DNA from 4 places in the Bradyrhizobium lablabi genome. Region 2 is predicted to be linked to each of the others. Evidence: predicted binding sites of a transcription regulator. Region 2 holds the regulator's gene; each other region holds the start of a gene.
The links. The regulator LexA, encoded in region 2, represses DNA repair genes until DNA is damaged. The targets are predictions, from matches to a motif close to TGTTCNNNNTGTGTTCNG.
Positions count from the first base shown of each region.

Region 1: a site for LexA is predicted at 2,207-2,224, ahead of B5526_RS21350 (ATP-dependent helicase). Genes of this name have one in related genera too.
Region 3: a site for LexA is predicted at 2,828-2,845, ahead of B5526_RS15755 (DNA recombination protein RmuC). Genes of this name have one in related genera too.
Region 4: a site for LexA is predicted at 2,201-2,218, ahead of B5526_RS36410 (single-stranded DNA-binding protein). Genes of this name have one in related genera too.

Region 1 covers NZ_LT670844.1:4,583,847-4,589,010, reverse strand. Annotated here, with positions in the region: gene B5526_RS39780 (SPOR domain-containing protein) at 1-905, shown strand, start outside; gene B5526_RS21355 (hypothetical protein) at 1,052-2,146, opposite strand; gene B5526_RS21350 (ATP-dependent helicase) at 2,363-4,423, shown strand; gene recQ (DNA helicase RecQ) at 4,451-5,164, shown strand, end outside.
Region 2 covers NZ_LT670844.1:7,637,806-7,642,969, reverse strand. Annotated here, with positions in the region: gene B5526_RS35830 (HAD family hydrolase) at 1-93, shown strand, start outside; gene B5526_RS35825 (molybdopterin molybdotransferase MoeA) at 105-1,316, shown strand; gene lexA (transcriptional repressor LexA) at 1,529-2,236, shown strand; gene B5526_RS35815 (ComEC/Rec2 family competence protein) at 2,368-4,644, opposite strand; gene B5526_RS35810 (hypothetical protein) at 4,911-5,108, shown strand; gene B5526_RS35805 (hypothetical protein) at 5,164-5,164, shown strand, end outside.
Region 3 covers NZ_LT670844.1:3,386,646-3,391,809, forward strand. Annotated here, with positions in the region: gene dapE (succinyl-diaminopimelate desuccinylase) at 1-227, shown strand, start outside; gene truA (tRNA pseudouridine(38-40) synthase TruA) at 365-1,102, opposite strand; gene fmt (methionyl-tRNA formyltransferase) at 1,102-2,034, opposite strand; gene def (peptide deformylase) at 2,177-2,704, opposite strand; gene B5526_RS15755 (DNA recombination protein RmuC) at 2,876-4,078, shown strand; partial or broken gene B5526_RS15760 (GIY-YIG nuclease family protein) at 4,269-4,569, opposite strand; gene B5526_RS15765 (AmpG family muropeptide MFS transporter) at 4,681-5,164, shown strand, end outside.
Region 4 covers NZ_LT670844.1:7,755,440-7,760,603, reverse strand. Annotated here, with positions in the region: gene gyrA (DNA gyrase subunit A) at 1-919, opposite strand, end outside; gene B5526_RS36415 (DUF2306 domain-containing protein) at 1,103-1,501, opposite strand; gene B5526_RS36410 (single-stranded DNA-binding protein) at 1,600-2,079, opposite strand; gene B5526_RS36405 (outer membrane protein) at 2,528-3,304, shown strand; gene B5526_RS36400 (outer membrane protein) at 3,523-4,293, shown strand; gene uvrA (excinuclease ABC subunit UvrA) at 4,580-5,164, shown strand, end outside.

The DNA.
Region 1 (5,164 bases), 3.1 Mb from region 2:
TTACCCCTTTGCTCGTCTTGTTTGCACTGCTCGCAGGAGCTGACGTAGCGCCGGCGCAATCGGCAAGTGCGGCCCAACGTGTTGTGCTCTATGACGAAGACCCCTCCGATCCGAGCGGCCACCAATATCTCGGGTCGGTTAAATGGCGCAGCGAAACCACCAAACTCGCAGGGCAACCCGATGACGTCGCCGTGGTTGCCGACGTCGATATTCCCTTGCGCAAATTCAAGATGACGCTGTCGCTGAGACGCAATCTCGATCCGTCGCTGCCGGCGAGCCACGTCATCGAACTGACGTTCCGCCTGCCTCCCGACTTTGCCGGTGGCCGCATCGACAACGCGCCGGGGCTGCTGATGAAAACCAGCGAAACCGCGCGCGGCACGCCGCTGGCCGCACTTTCCGTCAAGGTGAGGGACGGATCCTTCCTGGTCGGGCTGTCAAATACCACCGCCGACCGTGAGCGCAATCTGCACCAGCTTTTGGAGCGCGCATGGTTCGACGTCCCCATTGTCTACGCCGACAGGCGACGCGGCATCGTCGCGATTGAAAAGGGCGCGTCCGGCGATCAGGCCTTGAAGACGGCCTTCACCGCGTGGGGCCAGTACCCCGCCGCGACGCAAGCAGCACCCGGCGCCCCCGACGGCAACGACAGCACGGGAAGTTACGTCGTCCAGGTCTCTTCCCAGCGCAGCGAAGCGGACGCCCAGGCGTCATACAAGGTCCTGCAGGACAAGTTCCCCGGTGTGCTCGGGGCATGGGCACCGATCATCACCCGCGCCGATGCCGGGACTAATGGCGTATTTTATCGGGCCGCGGTCGGACCTTTCAAAACCGCCGACGAAGCCTCGCAGTTCTGCGGCACCTTGAAGGCGGCCGGCGGACAATGCGTCGTGCAGAGGAATTAGTTTTCTCGCAGAAACATTAAGGTCCGTCATGCCCGGGCTTCTCCCGGGCATCCACGTCTTGCCTGCATCCCCAAACAAAGACGTGGATGGCCGGGACAAGCCCGGCCATGACGAGGAAGGGTGTCGAGAGAACGGGAAAACGGGTCCTAATGATCGACCACCACCAGCGCGGCCTTCCTGAAATCCGCGAGCCGTTCTTCCTTGGCGACGGTCTTTGCCGCTTCGGTCTTCATGTTGGAGACGACGGAGAACAGGACAAAGCCGCCTTTTTTCCGCGATACAATAAAATACTGCGAAATCCGCGCGCCCTCCGAATCATCGCACGAGGAAAATCCCCGGAACACGACATCGCTGTCGACCAGTTCGCTGGTTCGGCCGGAGGCAAATTTGCCTTTGCAATCGCGCGCGTCACCCGCGACCACCGCGGAGGCGACATCAAGACCTTTGACGCCGTCTTTCGGCGGGATGATTCGGACAAAACCCACCGCCTCGTCGGAGCTCCATGCTGCGCCGGTCGATGCCACGGCAATCGGCGTCTCGGTCCGGCTCAAGACCCGCGGATTGTGCAGCGTGGTTTTTAGGATGAAATTCGAAGCCAGCTCGATGGCTTCGATCTGCATATCGGGTGAAAGATTTTGCGGCGCGTCGGGCCGCATGCTGCCTCCCGCCGGTGCCGCCTGCGTTGCCGCCGCGACCGCTTTCGGCGCTTGCTTGACGGAGAAGTCGCCGGCATTGGCGATGCCATGCTGCTTGACCACCGCGACGCAATTGGCCAACGCGGGCAGCAGCAAAGAGGTCTGATCGAGCTTGAACTGAAACAGCTGGCCTTGCGTGAAGGCGGTCATCGCCTTCGCCTTGCGAAACTGGGCGATCAGCGTCGAGTCGACCGGCATCGGCACGCGGAGCAGGTTGGCGTTGAGCGCCACGCCTTGAACATTGAACGGCGACTGGCCATCGAAGGTCAGCGCGATCTGGAACGTCTGATTGTTCGCAAGCGTCCATTTTGGCTGGAAAAAAGCCAGCGACCACCCGGCGGCCTGATCGACCATGACCATGAAGTAAATGCCGCTGTCGTAGCCAGCTCCCGCGGCGCAGTGGGTAAATTCTCCGGTCTGGTCGTTGGTGTAGGCACCGCCCTTCCAGTTACCGACATTGATCGACCCGTAAGGTCCCCGCGCCTGCGCGGCCGAAATGGCGATCAGACCCGATAACAGCGTCGCCACGATAACCCTTAGCTTCATTGCTGGCCTCTCCCCTTGCTGGGCGAGCTTATTGCCCCTTACAACCGGAGTCTAATGCATTGTTCTTGATTTGTTCATTTTATTCGGCCAAGAGTCAATTCGGGCGCGATTCTTTTCCGGTGCGGGGCGGTCTTTTCGGAAGTGGGGCTGGCCGAAGCCATTGTCGGCGCAGCGGGAATCACGGAGTCTGATTTTCACTCTGAGGACCATCACTCCGTGCCAGCGGCAACCGCCTATCTCGAAAGCCTCAATCCGGAACAGCGACGCGCCGTCGAGCATGGCACGGCGGGCGCGGGTCCGTTTGCGCCGCTGCTGGTGATCGCCGGCGCCGGATCCGGCAAGACCAACACGCTCGCCCATCGCGTGGCCCATCTGATCGTCTGCGGCGCCGATCCAAGGCGGATTCTCCTGATGACGTTCTCCCGCCGCGCGGCTTCCGAGATGAGCGCGCGGGTCGAGCGGATCGCGCGGAAAATTTTGGGCGACAAGGCCGGCGCGATGACCGACGCGCTGGCCTGGGCCGGCACGTTTCACGGCATCGGCGCACGGCTGTTGCGCGAGTACGCCGAGCAGATCGGGCTCGATCCGGCGTTCACCATTCATGACCGCGAGGATTCCGCCGACCTCATGAATCTGATCCGGCACGAGAAGGGATTTTCCAAGACCAGAGAGCGGTTTCCAACCAAGGGCACCTGCCTTTCGATCTATTCGCGCTGCGTCAACGCGGAAACCTCGATCGAAGAGATGCTCGGGTCGGCGTTTCCATGGTGCTCGGGCTGGGCCGCCGAGCTGAAGGAATTATTCGCTGCCTATGTCGAGTCAAAACAGCGGCAGAACGTGCTCGATTACGACGATCTGCTGCTGTACTGGGCGCAGACCATGAGCGATGCGACGCTGGCCGGCGACATTGGCGGCCGTTTCGATCATGTCCTGGTCGACGAATATCAGGACACCAATCGGCTGCAATCGTCGATCCTGCTGGCATTAAAACCGACTGGCTGTGGCCTCACCGTCGTCGGCGACGATGCGCAATCGATCTATTCGTTCCGTGCCGCCACCGTGCGCAACATCCTCGATTTCCCCGGTCAATTCACGCCGCCGGCCAACATCATCACACTCGATCGCAACTACCGCTCGACGCAGGCCATTCTTTCCGCCGCCAATGGCGTGATCGAGCTGGCGCGCGAGCGTTTTACCAAGAACCTGTGGACCGACCGCGCCTCCGGGGCAAAGCCGCAGCTTGTCTCGGTGCGCGACGAAGCCGACCAGGCCCGCTACATTGTCGAGCGCGTGCTGGAGAACCGGGAATCCGGCGCGCTGCTGAAACAGCAGGCGGTGCTGTTTCGCACCTCCAGCCATAGCGGCCCGCTGGAAGTCGAGTTGACCCGCCGCAACATCCCCTTCGTAAAGTTCGGCGGCCTGAAATTTCTCGATGCCGCGCACGTCAAGGACATGCTGGCGCTGTTGCGTTTTGTCGAGAATCCGCGCGACCGCGTCGCGGGCTTCCGGCTGATGCATTTGATCCCCGGCGTCGGCCCCACCTCGGCGCAGCGGGCGCTCGATCATATCGGGGGTAGCGCCGACCCGATCGCCGCGCTTGACGAGGCGCCGTCCCCGCCCCGCGCCGGCGACGACTGGAAAATCTTTGTCGCGGCCGTTGCGGATATCCGCCATTCAAACTGGCCGGCCGATCTCGAACGCGCCCGGCTCTGGTACGAGCCGCATCTGGAACGAATCCACGAAGATTCGGAAGCAAGGCGCGCCGACCTGATCCAGCTCGAACAGATCGCCAGCGGCTATCCGTCGCGCCAGCGTTTTCTCACCGAACTGACGCTCGATCCTCCCGATGCCACCAGCGACCAGGCCGGCATTCCCTTGCTCGACGAGGACTATCTGATCCTGTCGACGATCCATTCGGCCAAGGGGCAAGAATGGAAATCGGTGTTCGTGCTCAACGTGGTCGACGGCTGCATGCCCTCCGATCTCGGCGCCGGCACCTCGCCTGAGCTCGAGGAGGAGCGCCGGCTGCTCTATGTCGCCATGACGCGCGCCAAGGACGATCTGCATCTGATGGTGCCGCAGCGTTTCTTCACCCACGGCCAGCCCGCGCGCGGCGACCGTCATGTCTATGCCGCACGGACGCGCTTTATTCCGGATCGCTTGCTCGGCCTGTTCGAAAAGACAATGTGGCCGCTTGCGGCTGCCGGTGCGCCACGCGCCGCGAGCCAGGGGCCGCGGATCGACGTTGGCGCCCGGATGCGCGGGATGTGGCGTTGAGGGTTTGCGATGGGTAATTTGTCCGCCATGAGTTCAGCCCGCAACGGGGAAACCGGCATCGCCGCCGACGCGCTTTCCGTCCTGAATTCGGTGTTCGGCCTGCCCGGCTTTCGCGGCGCGCAGGAGGAAATCGTCAGGCATGTCAGCTGTGGCGGCAATTGCCTGGTGCTGATGCCGACCGGCGGCGGCAAGTCGCTGTGCTATCAATTGCCGTCGTTATTGCGCGAAGGCTGCGGCATCGTGGTCTCGCCCCTGATCGCGCTGATGCGCGACCAGGTCGCGGGCCTACTGGAGGCCGGCGTCAAGGCGGCAGTGCTCAATTCCACGCTCACTTACGAGGAAGCCGCCGCGGTCGAGGCGCGGCTCATTTCCGGCGACCTCGATCTGCTCTACGTCGCGCCAGAGCGGTTGTTGACGCCGCGCTGCCTCAGTCTACTCGATCGCGCGAAGATCGCGCTGTTTGCGATCGACGAGGCGCATTGCGTGTCGCAATGGGGCCACGATTTCCGACCCGAATATATCGGCCTGTCGGTGATCTCCGAGCGCTTTCCGGACGTGCCGCGGATCGCGCTGACCGCTACCGCCGACGAGCTCACCCGCAAGGAGATCGCCGAGCGGCTCGCCCTTGTCGGCGCGCCGCATTTTGTCGCGAGCTTTGATCGGCCGAATATCCGGTATGAAATCGTCGAAAAGCAGAACGCTCCCGCGCAGCTCAAAACCTTCATCAGCGAGCGCCATGCC
Region 2 (5,164 bases):
AACGTCGAAGGGGCGCGGGCGCGGGGCTTGACGGCGGTTCAGGTGACGTCGTCCGATGACGTCGCCCGGGCGCTGGCCGCGCTTGGGATTTAGGGAGTGATACCGTGGCATTGATGCCGGTCACTGAGGCGCTAGCGGCGGTGCTCGCGGGCGCCGAGCCGCTCCTTGAGGAAATGGTCGCGCTCGACGCGGCCCATCATCGCGTGCTCGCGCGCGACGTCGCGGCGCTGCGCACCCAGCCGCCGCAGGCGATGTCGGCGATGGACGGCTATGCGGTGAGGTCGGCCGATGCGTCTGCGGTCGCCGCGCGGCTCAAGGTCACCGGCGAGGTCGCGGCCGGCCGGCCGTTCGAAAGAACGGTCGGTAAGGGAGAGGCGGTGCGGATTTTCACCGGCGGCGTGATCCCCGACGGCGCCGATGCCGTCGTGATCCAGGAAGATACGGTCGCCGAGGATGGCGGCATCACGATCACGGAAGCCGCGGTCGCTGGACGGCATATCCGCCCCGCCGGCATCGACTTCAAAAAGGGCGATGTGCTGCTGGCCAAGGGGACGCGTCTCGCCGACCGCGATCTCTCGCTCGCCGCCGGCATGAACTACCCGACCCTCGCCGTGCGCCGCCGGCCGAAGGTCGCCCTGCTCGCGACCGGAGATGAACTGGTGATGCCGGGCCAGACCCCCGGCCCGGGCCAGATCGTCTATTCCAACGGCTATGCACTGCGGGCGCTGGCGCGCGCCGAGGGTGCCGAGACCGTCGACCTCGGCATTGCCGCCGATACCGTGGAGGCCACCACGCAAGGCATCCGCCGCGCCCGCGAGGCTGGCGCCGACATTCTCATCACCACCGGCGGCGCGTCGGTCGGCGACCACGACCTCGTCAAGCGGTCGCTGGAGGCCGAAGGCGTCACGATGGCCTTCTGGCGGATCGCGATGCGGCCGGGCAAGCCGATGATGCACGGACGACTCGGCGCGATGCGGGTGATCGGCCTGCCCGGCAATCCCGTCTCGTCCTATGTCTGCGCGTTCCTGTTCCTGGTGCCGCTGATTCGCACATTGTCGGGCCGCGCCGACATCCACCACGCGCGAGAAACCGCGTTGCTCGGACGCGACGTCGTCGCCAACGACCAGCGCGAAGACTATCTGCGCGCACGGCTTGAGGTGCGCGACGACGGCAAACTGATCGCCACGCCGGTCAACCATCAGGATTCTTCGCTGCTTGCGAATCTCGCTGCGGCACGGGCACTTGTGATACGTCCGCCGTTTGCGCCCGCAGCTAAAGCGGGCTCGGCTTGCGACATCCTGCGGCTTCCGGACTGACGTCTCAGGGCCGCGGTTCCGACAAAAGCTGCCTCGTTGACGATTAATTAAGTGGTTGCGGAACACATATGGAACATATAGTGTCCGTTCATGATTTGTTTCGAGTCTTGGTGTCTACAAATGGGAGCTGGCTCCCCTTCGTGTTTCGCCAAGGGTCTTTCCTAGAGACGTCTCGGAATCAATCAACATGATCAAACTGAGGAACGCTCGAGATGCTCACGCGCAAACAATATGAACTCCTGCGATTCATCAGCGAACGCCTGAAGGAATCAGGCGTCCCGCCTTCCTTTGACGAGATGAAGGACGCGCTCGATCTGCGCTCGAAGTCCGGCATCCATCGCCTGATCACCGCGCTGGAAGAACGCGGCTTTATCCGCCGCCTGCCTAACCGCGCCCGCGCCATCGAGGTCATCAAGCTGCCGGAGCTTTCGGCCGCCGGTAACGGCAACAGCCGCCGCGGCTTTACGCCCTCGGTCATCGAAGGCACGCTCGGCAAGGTGCGCTCTTCGAGCGTCGGCGCGGATGATGATGGCAGCCGTCCGGTCGCGGTCCCCGTGATGGGCCGGATCGCCGCCGGTACGCCGATCGAGGCGCTGCAGACCAGAAGCCACACCATCAGCGTGCCGCCGGACATGCTCGGCTCCGGCGAGCATTACGCGCTCGAAGTGCGCGGCGATTCCATGGTCGATGCCGGCATCCTCGACGGCGACATGGCGCTGATCCAGCGCAACGAGACGGCCGAGACCGGTGACATCGTGGTGGCGCTGATCGACGACGAGGAAGCCACCCTAAAACGCTTCCGCCGCCGCGGCGCCTCGATCGCGCTCGAGCCCGCCAACACCTCCTATGAGGTCCGCATCCTGCCGCCCAACCGGGTCAAGATTCAGGGCAAGCTGATCGGGCTTTATCGGAAGTATTGAACTTCCTCTCTCCTCATGGTGAGGAGGCGCCCTTGCGCCGTCTCGAACCATGAGGCCCCAGTGCGGGCCTAATCCTTCGAGACGCGGCCAAGAGGCCGCTCCTCAGGATGAGGAGAAGAGACGTGTCCACCTCACTCCTCCCCCTGCTGATCGGCCTCCGCCGGCGTCGCGTCCACGGCCTTCGGCACAGCCGCGGGACGAACGAGCGCCGCCTCGGTCTCGCTATCGCCTGCGACCGCGGGCGACCACGGCCGGTCATAACCCTTCGGCCTCACCGCCTCGACCGCAAATCCGGCTCCGGTCCGTCGGAGCGCGATGGTGCCTTGTCGCTGCAAGCGATCGCGGTCGATCACGAGGGACGCGCACGCCGGCGGCGTTTGCCGCGCGGCCACCAAGAGCGTAGCGCGGGCGCAGTCGTCGGCGAGCCCCTCGGGCTTGAGCGACAGCGCGACAAAACCGCCATCGGCGAGCTGCGCCACGCAGCCTGAATCATCGCAGGAGACGCCCTCTGCCAGGGAAGCATCGACAGGCTGCCGCTCGTCGGCATCGGCGGCGAGCCATTCCTTCATTAAGAACGTGTCCTTTCCGGTCCGCATCAGATGCAGCCGGCCGTCTTTGCCGCGGACGCCGACATTGTGGCCGTCGCCGGAAATCAGGATATCCGGCTGCGGCACGGCGAGCGCCCACACCGTGGCGAGCACCAGCACGGCCGCACCCGACCAGCGCAGCGGCGTCCGCAACAGCCCGAGCAGGATGATCCCCGCGCTCGCCGCGATCATGGGCCCGGTCCCGAACGCCGCCATGCGGCCGATCGCGCCCGGCAGGCGAGCGACCCACTCCGTCACCACGATCATCCAGTCGATGCCGACGCCCATCAGCCACCAGAACACACCGTCGAGGCCGAACGGCATCGCGAGCAGGCCAAGCATGCCCGCCGGCATCACCACGGCTGAAACTACCGGCATCGCCGCGAGATTGGCGAGCACGCCATAGGGCGTGACGCGGTGGAAATGAAAGGCGGCATAGGGCGTGGTCGCAAACCCCGCCACCAGCGAGGCCAGCGCCAGCGTCATGATCTCGCGGCCGCCCCATAGCGCCACTTTTGCCGTCGCCGAATTGTCGGGCGAGGCAAACAAACGCGGCATGCCGATTTGCACCAGCGCCACGAGGCCGAGCGTTGCCGCAAAAGACATCTGAAAGCTCGGATGCACCAGCGCCTCCGGCGCAAGCGCCAGCACGATCATCGCGGCGACCGCGAGCGTGCGGAATGTCACCGCGCGGCGGTCGACCATGACCGCGATGAGCACCACCGCCGTCATGAAGAACGAGCGTTGCGTGGCGACCTCAGCACCCGACAGCAACAGATAAAACGCCGCCGCGGCGAGTGCTGCGGCGGCGGCCCATTTCTTGATCGGAAAGCCCGTGGTCAAAGCCGGGATCAGCGCCAGCAGCGCACGGATCGCGAAGAACACCACGCCCGCGACCACCGCCATGTGATAGCCGGAGATCGAGAGGACGTGACCAAGTCCTGAGATGAACATCGCATCATTGACCGGCGTGGTGATGGCGTCGCGGCGGCCGGTCAGAAGCGCGGTCGCAATGGCGCGCTTGTCGCCATCGAGCGTGGTCCGGATCCGCGCATCGATCGCATCGCGCAAGCCCTGCATGAACGCGGCATAGCGCAGCGCCAGCCCGCCGCTCACGGGCGGCTCAACGGTCTTGATCGCACCCGTGACAAAACCGGACGCGCCGATGCCTTGAAAGTACATGTCGCGGCCGAAATCGTAGCTGCCCGGCCGTAATGGGGAGAGCGGCGGCTGCAGCCGCGCCTTCAACTCCACAAAACTGCCGACCTCGGGCGCGGTGCCCTTGCGCACCGAGAGGCGAACCCGCTCGAGCTTCATCTGCGAACGCTGACTTTCCATCTGCGTGACGCGCAACACAAAACGGTCGGTGCGCTCGCGGATGTCGCGGGTCTCGACAAAACCCGACAGCGACACGCCAAACATCGGCCGCGCCAGCACGCCATGGGCGATGCGCGCGGTTTTCCACGTCGCCGCCGCAAAGCCCGCTGACATCGCGGCGATCATCACGGCAGCGGCAAACAGCTTCTTCCGCCGCGCGAGGTACGCGGCGAGGCAAAGCCCGATTGCGGCAGCGGCGGTGACCCAGGCCACCGGCTCATGATCGGCGGTGAAATAGAACGCGATTCCCGTGCCGAAAGCGATGGGAACCCAGGGCAACAGCCGGCCGGCCCCCGCCTCGGCCGCGATCCATTCGCGCAGGCGCGCGGCAAACGACGGCCAGATGGCAAAACCCGAAGGCGCGATGCCGGCCGCGGGCGCGATTCCGCGCGGCGGCCAGGTTCCTGCAACCCCGCGCGTCCTGGCCCCGCCCCGCTCTGCCATCCGGCTACACCCTGCAACTGACCCGGGAGCACGATGCTACCGCACGGCATCAAGCGCCCGATAGCGGAACGGATGCAGAAACCAGGGGAAAGCCGCGTCCGGGGCCTTGTGCCCTTGATGCCGGTTGCGAGACAATCACAACGGGTGGAATTTGCCTTTTAACCAAGACCTTGAAATCGAATTCTTGGAATCGAATTCTTGGAATTAGGTTCTTGGAATTAAGTTCTTGAAATAGGTTGCTGGATCAAGCCTTGGGGACAGGGGCTATGGGCAAAACGGAAGCGGGATTCGATTACGATCGTTATCACAGGCTGCTGGCGGAAGCCGTCGACGGGCCAAAACGGCTGGCGCTGATCAATCTCCTGATCGAAGAGAAGGCGAGGCAAAAGCTCTCGGAACAAGCCGTCCGCGAGCAAGTGGCGGGCCTCGGACTGGCGAAGCCGAAGTCGGACTTGCCGCGTTAACCATTCCTAACGGCCGCGCGACTAGGATTTCCGAATCAATCGGGGGTCTTCGCAAA
Region 3 (5,164 bases), 3.7 Mb from region 2:
TCACCGATTTGGCGGTCGCCGCGATCGAAGAGGTCACGGGACGCCGGCCAGAACTCTCCACAAGCGGCGGCACCTCGGACGCGCGCTTCATCTCAAGCTATTGCCCGGTGATCGAGTTCGGCCTGGTCGGCCAGACCATGCACCAGATCGACGAGCGCACCCCGGTGGCTGATTTGGAGCGGCTGACGAGGATTTATCGCGGCGTGCTGGATAGGTATTTTGGGTGATCTCCCTCGCCCCGCTCTTCGCGGGGAGAGGGCGGGGGTGAGGGGCTGCCTCCACGCACACCGAATGCGCGGTGAGTCCCCCTCACCCGGCGCTACGCGCCGACCTCTCCCCGCAAGCGGGGCGAGGTAAGAAGGCCTCAATACTCCACCCGTACCAGATACAACCCGTCCGGCGGGGCGACGGGGCCGCAGGCGGTGCGGTCGCGGGCGGCGAGGGCTGCGGCGAGATCGTCGGCGCTCCAGCGGCCTTCGCCGACCCAGACCAATGATCCCACCATCGAGCGCACCTGGCTGTGCAGGAACGAGCGCGCCGAGGTGACGATGTTGACGGCGTCGCCGTCTCTTACGACGTCGAGCTGGTCGAGGGTTTTCTCCGGCGACTTCGCCTGGCACTCGGTGTCGCGGAAGGTCGTAAAGTCGTGCTTGCCGACCAGGCGTTGCGCGGCGGCGTGCATCGCATCGCTATCGAGCGCCCGCGGCAATCGCCAGGCGCGGCCGATGTCGAGCGCGAGATTGGCGCGGCGGTTAGCGATCCGATAAAGGTAATGCCGCTTTTTCGCGGAGAACCGCGCCTCGAAATCGGCGGGCACGATCTCCGCACTGAGCACGCCGATCGGATGCGGCCGCAAATGCGCGTTCAGCCCGTCGCGAAACCGGCCCGGCACGAAGTGTTTTGTAATATCGCAATGCGCGACCTGCGCGATCGCGTGCACGCCGGCGTCGGTGCGGCCGGCGCCGTGAACGCGGACCTGCTCGCCGCAGATCGCCTTGACCGCGTCTTCCAGCGCGCCCTGCACGGAGGCGCCATTGTCCTGGATCTGCCAGCCGCAATACGGCGCGCCGTCATATTCGATGGTGAGTTTGTAGCGGGGCATCAGGTTAGCCGTATCGGCGGCTTGATCGGCGTGCCGCGCAAAAATTCATCCGCCTTCATCGGTGCCTTGCCGGCGCGCTGCAAGTCGAGGATTCGGATGGCGCCCTGCTGGCAGGCAATTGTGAGATGATCGTCGAGGAATTCGCCTGGTACGCCCGAGCGATCGATCATTTCACAGCGCAGGATTTTGACCCGAACCGGTTCGCCCTCGATCGGCATTTCGCACCAGGCGCCGGGAAACGGCGACAATCCGTGGATGTGCCGCAGCACTTCCCGCGCGGGCTTGTTCCAGTCGATCCGCGCCTCGGCCTTTTCGATTTTTGTAGCGTAGGTGATGCCCGCTTCGCTCTGTTTTGTCAGTTGCAGCATGCCGCGTTCCAGCGCGCCGATGGCGCGGACCATCAGATCGCCGCCGAGCCGCGCCAGCGCATCGTGCACATCGGCCGCCGTCATCGCGTCCGTGATCGTCATCCGCTCGGCCATCGCCACGTCGCCGGTATCGAGGCCAACGTCCATTTTCATCACCATCACGCCGGTCTCTCGATCACCTGCCATGATGGCACGATTGATCGGCGCCGCCCCGCGCCAGCGCGGCAATAGCGAGGCATGCAGGTTGAAGCAGCCGAGTTTTGGAGTGTCGAGAATGGCCTGCGGCAGGATCATGCCATAGGCGACGACCACTGCGGCATCGGCGTTGTGCGCGCGAAATTTCTCCAGAGCCTCCGGCGTCTTTACGCTCATTGGTGTCTCAACGGGAATGCCGAGCCGCCGCGCTTCCTGCTCGACCGGCGTTGGCTGCAGCTTCATGCCGCGCCCGGCCGGCTTTGCCGCACGGGTGTAGACGGCCGCGATCTCATGGCCATGGGCCACGAGCTCCAGCAGCGTCGGCACCGCGAAGTCAGGCGTGCCCATGAAGATCAAGCGAAGCGGCATGTTCTCTAAATTTCCTCGACGGATTTCAATTTACTCGTCATGGCCGGGCTTGTCCCGGCCATCCACGACTTGAGTATCGGCGACAAAGACGTGGATGCCCGGGACAAGCCCGGGCATGACGGCTGAGAGGGGGACTCGAACCCTACTCCGCTGCCCTCTTCGCGGCCTTGGCAAACTTCTTCAGCACGCGGTCGCGCTTTAATTTCGACAGATAATCCACGAACAGCACGCCGTTGAGATGATCGATCTCATGCTGGATGCAGGTCGCGAACAGGCCCTCGGCGTCCTCCTCATGCACCTTGCCGTCGAGATCGGTGAAGCGCACGCGGACTTTCGCCGGCCGTTCCACCTCCTCGTAATATTCCGGGATCGACAGGCAGCCTTCCTCGTAAACCGACATCTCTTCCGACGAGGACAGAATCTCCGGATTGATGAACACGCGCGGCCGCGGCTTGGTCTCGCCGTCTTCCTCTTTCTTGGCCAGATCCATCGTGATCAGCCGCAGCGGCTGCGCGACCTGGATCGCGGCGAGGCCAATTCCGGGCGCGTCGTACATGGTCTCGAACATGTCATCGGCGAGCTTGCGCACCTCGGCCGTGACCTTCTCGATGGGTTTCGAGACCAGCCGCAACTGCTTGTCGGGGAGGATGATGATTTCTCGGATAGCCATGGCGGGCGATTTAAGCGGTTGATTTGCCGGGGTCAATGCGCTGTTCCCGCGCGTCAAGGGTTCGTTAACCACGTTTTTTAAGCGATGGTTAACCACGAAAATTAGGGTTCGGTTAACCATAAATGTTCGCTCTTCGTTCGCGTTCAAGGCCGAATCGGCTACAAGGGCGGCATGAACGAGATCCTCTTTATGGCCGGCGACCTGCCGGTCCGAACCGGCGCGGCGCTGATCGGTTTTGGCGGCCTGGCGCTGGTCCTGCTCCTGATTATCGTCATCGTGATCACACGCTCCGGCCGGCGCGGCGCGGAACTGGCGATGGCCCAGGCGGTGCGAGCCGACGAGCTCGAGGAGCGGCTCTCCGAAATGCTCCGCGCCCAGAGCGAAAACTCCGTCCGCGTCGATGCGATGGGGCAGGTGCTGGCCGGCCGCCAGGCCGAGATGGCGCGCGCGGTCAATGAGCGGCTGGATTCGGTGACCCACCGCGTCGGCCAGTCCATGGAACAGACCACGCGCCATACGATGGATAGCTTGCGCGTGCTGCACGAGCGGCTCGGCATCATCGACAATGCGCATAAAAATCTGACCGACCTGACCTCGCAGGTGACGACGCTGCGCGACGTGCTCGCCAACAAGCAATCGCGCGGCGCGTTCGGCCAGGCGCGGATGGAGGCGATTGTCCAGGACGGCATGCCGAAGGGCTCTTACGAGTTCCAGCACACGCTCTCGACCGGCAAACGGCCGGATTGCGTGGTGTTTTTGCCCGACCAGCGGCCGCTTTGTATCGACGCGAAATTCCCGCTGGAGGCGGTGACCGCGCTGCATGATGCACGCACCGATGAGGCGAAAAAATTCGCCGCCCAGCGGCTGCGCGCCGACGTCATGAAGCATGTCAGCGATATCGCCGAGAAATATCTGATCACGGGCGAGACCCAGGACACCGCGTTGATGTTCGTGCCGTCGGAATCGGTCTACGCCGAGATCCACGACAGCTTCGATGACGTGATCCAGAAGGCTTATCGCGCCCGCGTGGTGCTCGTATCGCCATCGCTGTTGATGCTGGCGATCCAGGTGATGCAGCAGATCCACCGGGACGCGCGGATGCGCGACGCCGCCGACCAGATCCGCACCGAGGTGCTGAACCTCGGCGACGATCTCGGCCGGTTGCGCGATCGCGTATTAAAGCTGCAGAAGCATTTCTCCGACGCCAACGAGGATATCAGGCAGATCCTGATTTCCGCCGACAAGATCGAGAAGCGGGCGGGCCGGATCGAGGAACTGGATTTCAGCAAGGAACCGGCGGAGCCGCCGCGGCTGGTCAAGCCGGCCGGGCCGGAGTTGTTTCCTGTTCCCCGGAAGCTGCAGGCGGGGGAGTAGGGCTCCCCGCTGCCACTCTTCAAACGGCTGTCGTCGCCCGGTTGACCGGGCTTGACGACTACTCAGGTGTCATCGTCCGCGAAGGCGGACGATCCAGTACTCCGTGACGTCTCGCCTAATCTCGCGGGGCGCGGCGTAGTAGATACCTCGCCTTAGCGGCGTATGACGGACGAGGTATGATGGCGAGAACCTATGCGCCGGCTATGCTCGAATACAGATCGTCCCAAATTGGGATTGTGTTCCTCGATCAGCCGAATTTTCCAGGCTCGATTCCACCTCTTTAGTCGCTTCTCGCGCTTAATCGCGTTTTCGGCATCATCGAACTGTTCGAAATAAACCAACCTGTCGACCCCATATTTCTTCGTAAAGCTTTCCACCTGCTTCTGACGATGTTCGTAGACCCGACGAACAAGATCGTTGGTCACGCCGATGTAAAGAGTGCCGCCGATGCGATTGGCGAGTATGTAGACGTAGTAGCTTCGTGCTCCCATCAGCCACCTCTGGAATACTGGATCGTCCGCCTTCGCGGACGATGACACCGAGTAAATTAGAAAGCCGGGCGATGACAGTCTTTTTTGCCCGAATCTGCTAACACCCTTTGCATGACTGCCCCTGAAGCCGCGTCCGAACCGACAATCGCTACGCCAACGCCCCGCGCCTCCTGGCGCGATGGTCTTGCCGTCTATCTGCAACGGCGGGTGCTGATCGTGTTGCTGCTCGGATTTTCCTCCGGGCTGCCGCTGGCGCTGTCGGGGTCGACGCTGCTGGTATGGATGCGCGAATCAGGCGTCGATCTCGGGACCATCGGCCTGTTCGCGCTGGTGGGCACGCCGTACACATTGAAATTCCTGTGGGCCCCGCTGGTCGATGCGCTGCATGTGCCGTTGTTCACGCGCGCCTTCGGCCGCCGCCGCGGCTGGCTGGTGTTTTCGCAACTGCTGTTGATTGTCGCGATCCTGCTGCTGGCGCTGACCGATCCGGCGCGCTCACCGCTATTCGTCGCGCTTGGCGCGCTGGCGGTGGCGGCGATGTCATCAACGCAGGACATCGTGGTCGATGCGTTTCGGGTCGAGAGCCTGCCGGAAA
Region 4 (5,164 bases), 120 kb from region 2:
GGTCGGATTCGTCGCGCAGCTCGACAATGCCTTCGATCTTCTTCTCGCGATGCAGTTCGCCGATGCGCTCGACCATGGTGGCCTTGTTCACCTGGTACGGAATTTCCGAGATGATGATCGCTTCGCGATCTTTCCGGACGGTGTCGATCCTGACCTTGCCGCGCATCACGATCGAGCCGCGGCCGAGGTGATAGGCTGAGCGGATGCCCTGGCGGCCGAGGATGATGCCGCCGGTCGGAAAATCGGGACCCGGAATGATGTTGATGAGTTCATCGATGCTAAGCGCGGGATTTTCGATCAGCGCGACGCAGGCGTCGATGACTTCGCCGAGATTGTGCGGCGGGATGTTGGTGGCCATGCCCACGGCAATACCGCCGGCGCCGTTGACCAGAAGGTTCGGAAACTTCGCCGGCAGAACCGACGGCTCTTTCTCGGAATTGTCATAGTTGGCCTGGAAATCGACCGTGTCCTTATCGATATCCCCGAGAACCGCGAGTGCTGATCGCGTCAGGCGCGCTTCAGTATACCGATAAGCCGCCGGAGGATCGCCGTCGATCGAGCCGAAATTGCCTTGTCCATCGATCAGCGGCACGCGCATGGAGAAGTCTTGCGCCATCCGGACCATCGCGTCGTAAATCGACTGGTCGCCGTGCGGATGATATTTACCGATCACGTCACCGACGACGCGCGCGGACTTGACGTACTTCTTGTCGGGCGTGTGGCCTTGCTCGTACATCGAATACAGGATGCGCCGGTGCACCGGCTTCAGCCCGTCGCGCGCGTCCGGCAACGCGCGCGCCACGATCACGCTCATGGCGTAATCGAGGTAGGAGCGTTTCATCTCGTCGAGGATGGATACAGGACGAATATCGGAAGGCGCCGGCGGCTCGCCGGGCGGGGTATCTTCAGGGTCAGACAAAGGGGGAATCCGGTCAGTTTTTCTTGTCGAATCATATAGCGCGTAAGGGCCGCCAAAACCACCCCTAACAGGTCGGCGCGCGCGGTTTTTCCCTTCGTTTTTCCAGAGACTTACGTGGGGCGCGGGGCTTGCGGCCGGAGCCTGAATCCGATCGCCCGCATGCGCTTTCTCGGGCCGGCCGGCTCAAGGCCCGAACACGACGGCATGCATGATCCGCCCGGGGACGAGTGTGAACAGTCCGGCGATGACGAGCGCGCCCGAGAACGTATAGATCATGATCTGGCGGTGATGCTCGACCCGGTGGCGATGCGCCATCCATACCCCGAGCGGAAGCATGACCAGCGTGAAGATCGACAGCAAATGGATCGGGCTCCAGGGACCGAGCAAGCGGATCTGATGGATCCAGAACGAACTGATCGCCACCAGCGCCATCAGGCCGACCCAGATGAAGCCGAGCGCACGATGGGGCAAGGTTCCCTTGGGCGCGGCCAGCTGGACGACGCCGAGCACGAAGGCGCCCATCGCGGCAAAAGCGTGAAGCGGGATCGCGGGAGCTGCGTCGAGCAGCGGCGCAAGGGTCATGAGGCTGTCCCCCCGGTCCCGAATCTTGGCTGACGCACGCCGCCAAAAGGGGGGCGGTGGCGCGGCTTGCGCCCTCGCCTTGCGCTCCGAACAAAATCTCAGAACGGAATATCGTCGTCCATGTCGCTGCGGGCTCCGGCCGCAACGGCGCGGCGCGGCGCGGCGGTGGACGGTCCGAAATCGCCGCCGCCGGCATCGTCGGCCCCAAAACTGCCGCCGCCGCTGCTGCGGCCATCGAGCATGGTCAGGTTCGAATTGAACCCCTGCAGCACGACTTCGGTGGAGTATTTCTCAACGCCTGCCTGATCGGTCCATTTGCGGGTCTGCAATTGGCCCTCGATGTAAACCTTGGCGCCCTTCTTCAGATATTGCTCGGCGACCTTGCAGAGGCCCTCGTTGAAAATCACGACGCGGTGCCACTCGGTCTTTTCCTTGCGCTCGCCGGTCGCCTTGTCGCGCCAGCTTTCCGAGGTCGCCACGCTCAGATTCGCAATCGGGCGGCCATCCTGGGTCCGCCGGATCTCCGGATCCTTGCCGAGATTTCCGACCAGAATCACCTTGTTGACGCTTCCTGCCATCGCCACTCTCCACTCTCGAAAATTACTGGGACAAGCCCGACCCTATACGCTCGCCGCGAGGCGCGAGCTTGCAGATCCGCCGGTTTCAGCGGTTATCCACATATAGCATTCCCACCGCGATTGTTCCAGTTTTGTTCCTGCGCAATGCAGCGATTAAATCTTAGGCGGTGTGTCGATACGACCGCTAAATCTTAGGCGGTGTGTCGATACGACCGCGGGTCGAATCTCGGGGTCGGGTTCCATCGGGTTCCCGGAAAACCCTATCAAATCATTAACATCCAGTAACTTTCCCTTCGCCCACTTCGCTCGCGAGTGTTGCATTTCGGAGACGGCATTTCGGGTTGAATCGGACTATCGTTTGCCCAGAATTAGATCGCCGCGGCGGTCGCAGCCTCATTTCAAAAAGCTTCACAACAAGCGAAGCGAACCAAGAGCCGGAGAGAAATGCATGAAAAAGTTTTCCCTGCGCACTGTTGGACTGGTCTCGTTGGGCGCGGTTGCGGTGGGAACCGCTGCGCCGGCTTCCGCCGCGGATCTCGCGGCTCGTCCCTACACCAAAGCGCCGCCGCCGATGGTCGCCGCCATCTATGACTGGAGCGGCTTCTACATCGGCATCAACGGCGGCGGTGGGTCCTCCCGCAAGTGCTGGGATCTCATAACAACGCCCGCAGGCGTTCCGGTTGTTGCTACGCCGGAAGGTTGCCATGACGCGACCGGCGGGACGGTCGGTGGTCAGATCGGTTATCGCTGGCAGGCCTCGAACTGGGTGTTCGGCGTGGAAGGACAGGGCAACTGGGCTGATTTCAGAGGCGACAATATCAGCACGGTGTTTCCGACGGACCGCAACCGCTCGCGCATCGATGCGTTTGGGTTGCTCACTGGTCAGGTCGGCTACGCCTGGAACAATGCGCTGTTTTACGTAAAGGGCGGCGGCGCCGTAACCGCCGACAAGTACGACATATTCGAGGTTCCCACTGGGGCGCTCTTCTCTTCCGCACGTGAAACGCGTTGGGGCGGCACGGTTGGCGCAGGCTTCGAATACGGTTTCGCGCCGAATTGGTCGGTCGGCATCGAATACGATCACCTGTTCATGGGTAATCGCAATTTCAACTTCACCACGCCGGGCGGCTTGTTCGATGGCGCGGATCGCATCCGTCAGGACGTCGATATCGGCTTGGTCCGCGTCAACTACCGCTGGGGTGGCCCGGTGGTCGCGAAGTACTGATATCGATCTAAGAAAAGGCCGGCTTCGCGCCGGCCTTTTTGCTTGCGGGCTGTTAACGCGGGCGGAATCATCGCCGGCGAGTGTTGCCTTTCGGGGACAGCCTCTGCGCTTGAATCGGATATAAATCCCCATGCCGCGTGCGATTGCGGGATTTTTCAATTGCTTCGGAATCAAGGAAGCGAACAAGTCTTTGAGCGGACAAAGGTCTGGAGAGTGAGATGAAAAAGTTTTTGCTGGGCACCGTCGGACTGCTTGCGTTAGGTCTGGCTGCGCCGGCGTCCGCCGCGGACCTCGCGGCCCGTCCCTACACCAAAGCGCCTCCGATCGTCACGGCGCCCTTCTATGACTGGAGCGGCTTCTACATCGGTCTCAACGGCGGCGGCGGCTGGAGCCACAAGTGCTGGGATCTCACCAACGTCACGGGTATTCCGGTTTCACCGTCCGTGGCGGAGGGTTGTCACAACGCGACCGGCGGCCTGGTCGGCGGTCAGATCGGCTACCGCTGGATGAGCGGCCCCGTGGTGTTCGGCCTCGAAGCCCAGGGCGACTGGGCTGATCTGAAGGGGTCAAATCCGAGCTCGTTGGCGGCCCTGACGCCCTTGCTGACCAACCAGACCAAGATCGACGCGATCGGCCTTTTCACCGGCCAGGTCGGCTACGCCTGGAACAACGTTCTCTGGTATCTGAAGGGCGGCGGCGCCGTCACCCATGACAAGTACACCGGCTTCCTCACCGGAGCAGGCATTGTGCTCGATCAGGCCAGCGAAACCCGCTGGGGCGGCACGGTCGGAACCGGTGTGGAATTCGGCTTTGCGCCGAACTGGTCGGTCGGGGTCGAATACGATCACCTGTTCATGGGCAACCGGAGCATCACCTTCCCGACCACCGTGTTCGTCGGCTCGCGCGTCGACAGCATCAAGCAGGATGTCGACATGGCCACGGTTCGCGTGAACTACCGCTTCGGCGGTCCGGTCGTGGCGAGGTACTGATTGATCGTCGGCAGATTCTGCTGCACGCAAAGGCCGGCCTCGCGCCGGCCTTTTTGTTTTGCGCGGTCTTCTTGTTTGCGCTGTTTATGCTCGAACCTGCTGCCTGCTGCCTGCTGCCGCCAATGCGCGCGCCGATCCCAACAAACCGTTGATGGCTTGCACAGGGCACTGGAAATCCGCGTGCGTTCTTCCTATGTTCCGAGCGCACCTCTGGCGTCCGATCGCACCTTCCCGGCGATACGCGCCGTAACGCTAAGCCGCGGCCAACGCGCGTGGAAATGCCGATATGGATGAAGTGATCAGGGCGAAGCGCCAACAATCCGCCGCCGCATCGGGCAGCCGCGCGATTACGATTCGCGGCGCGCGCGAGCACAATCTGAAAAACGTCGATCTGGAAATCCCGCGCGACAAGCTCGTGGTGTTCACCGGCTTGTCCGGCTCCGGAAAATCATCGCTGGCGTTTGATACCATCTATGCCGAAGGCCAGCGGCGCTATGTCGAGTCGCTCTCCGCCTACGCACGCCAGTTCCTGGAGATGATGCAGAAGCCCGACGTCGACCAGATCGACGGGCTGTCGCCGGCGATTTCGATCGAGCAGAAGACCACCTCGAAAAACCCGCGTTCGACCGTCGGCACGGTGACCGAGATCTACGACTACATGCGGCTGTTGTGGGCGCGGGTCGGCGTGCCCTATTCGCCCGCGACGGGGCTACCGATCGAAAGCCAGATCGTCTCGCAGATGGTCGACCGCGTGCTGGCGCTGCCTGAGGGCACGCGGCTTTATCTGCTGGCGCCGGTCGTGCGCGGCCGCAAGGGCGAGTACAAGAAGGAGCTCGCCGAATATCTCAAAAAGGGATTCCAGCGGGTCAAG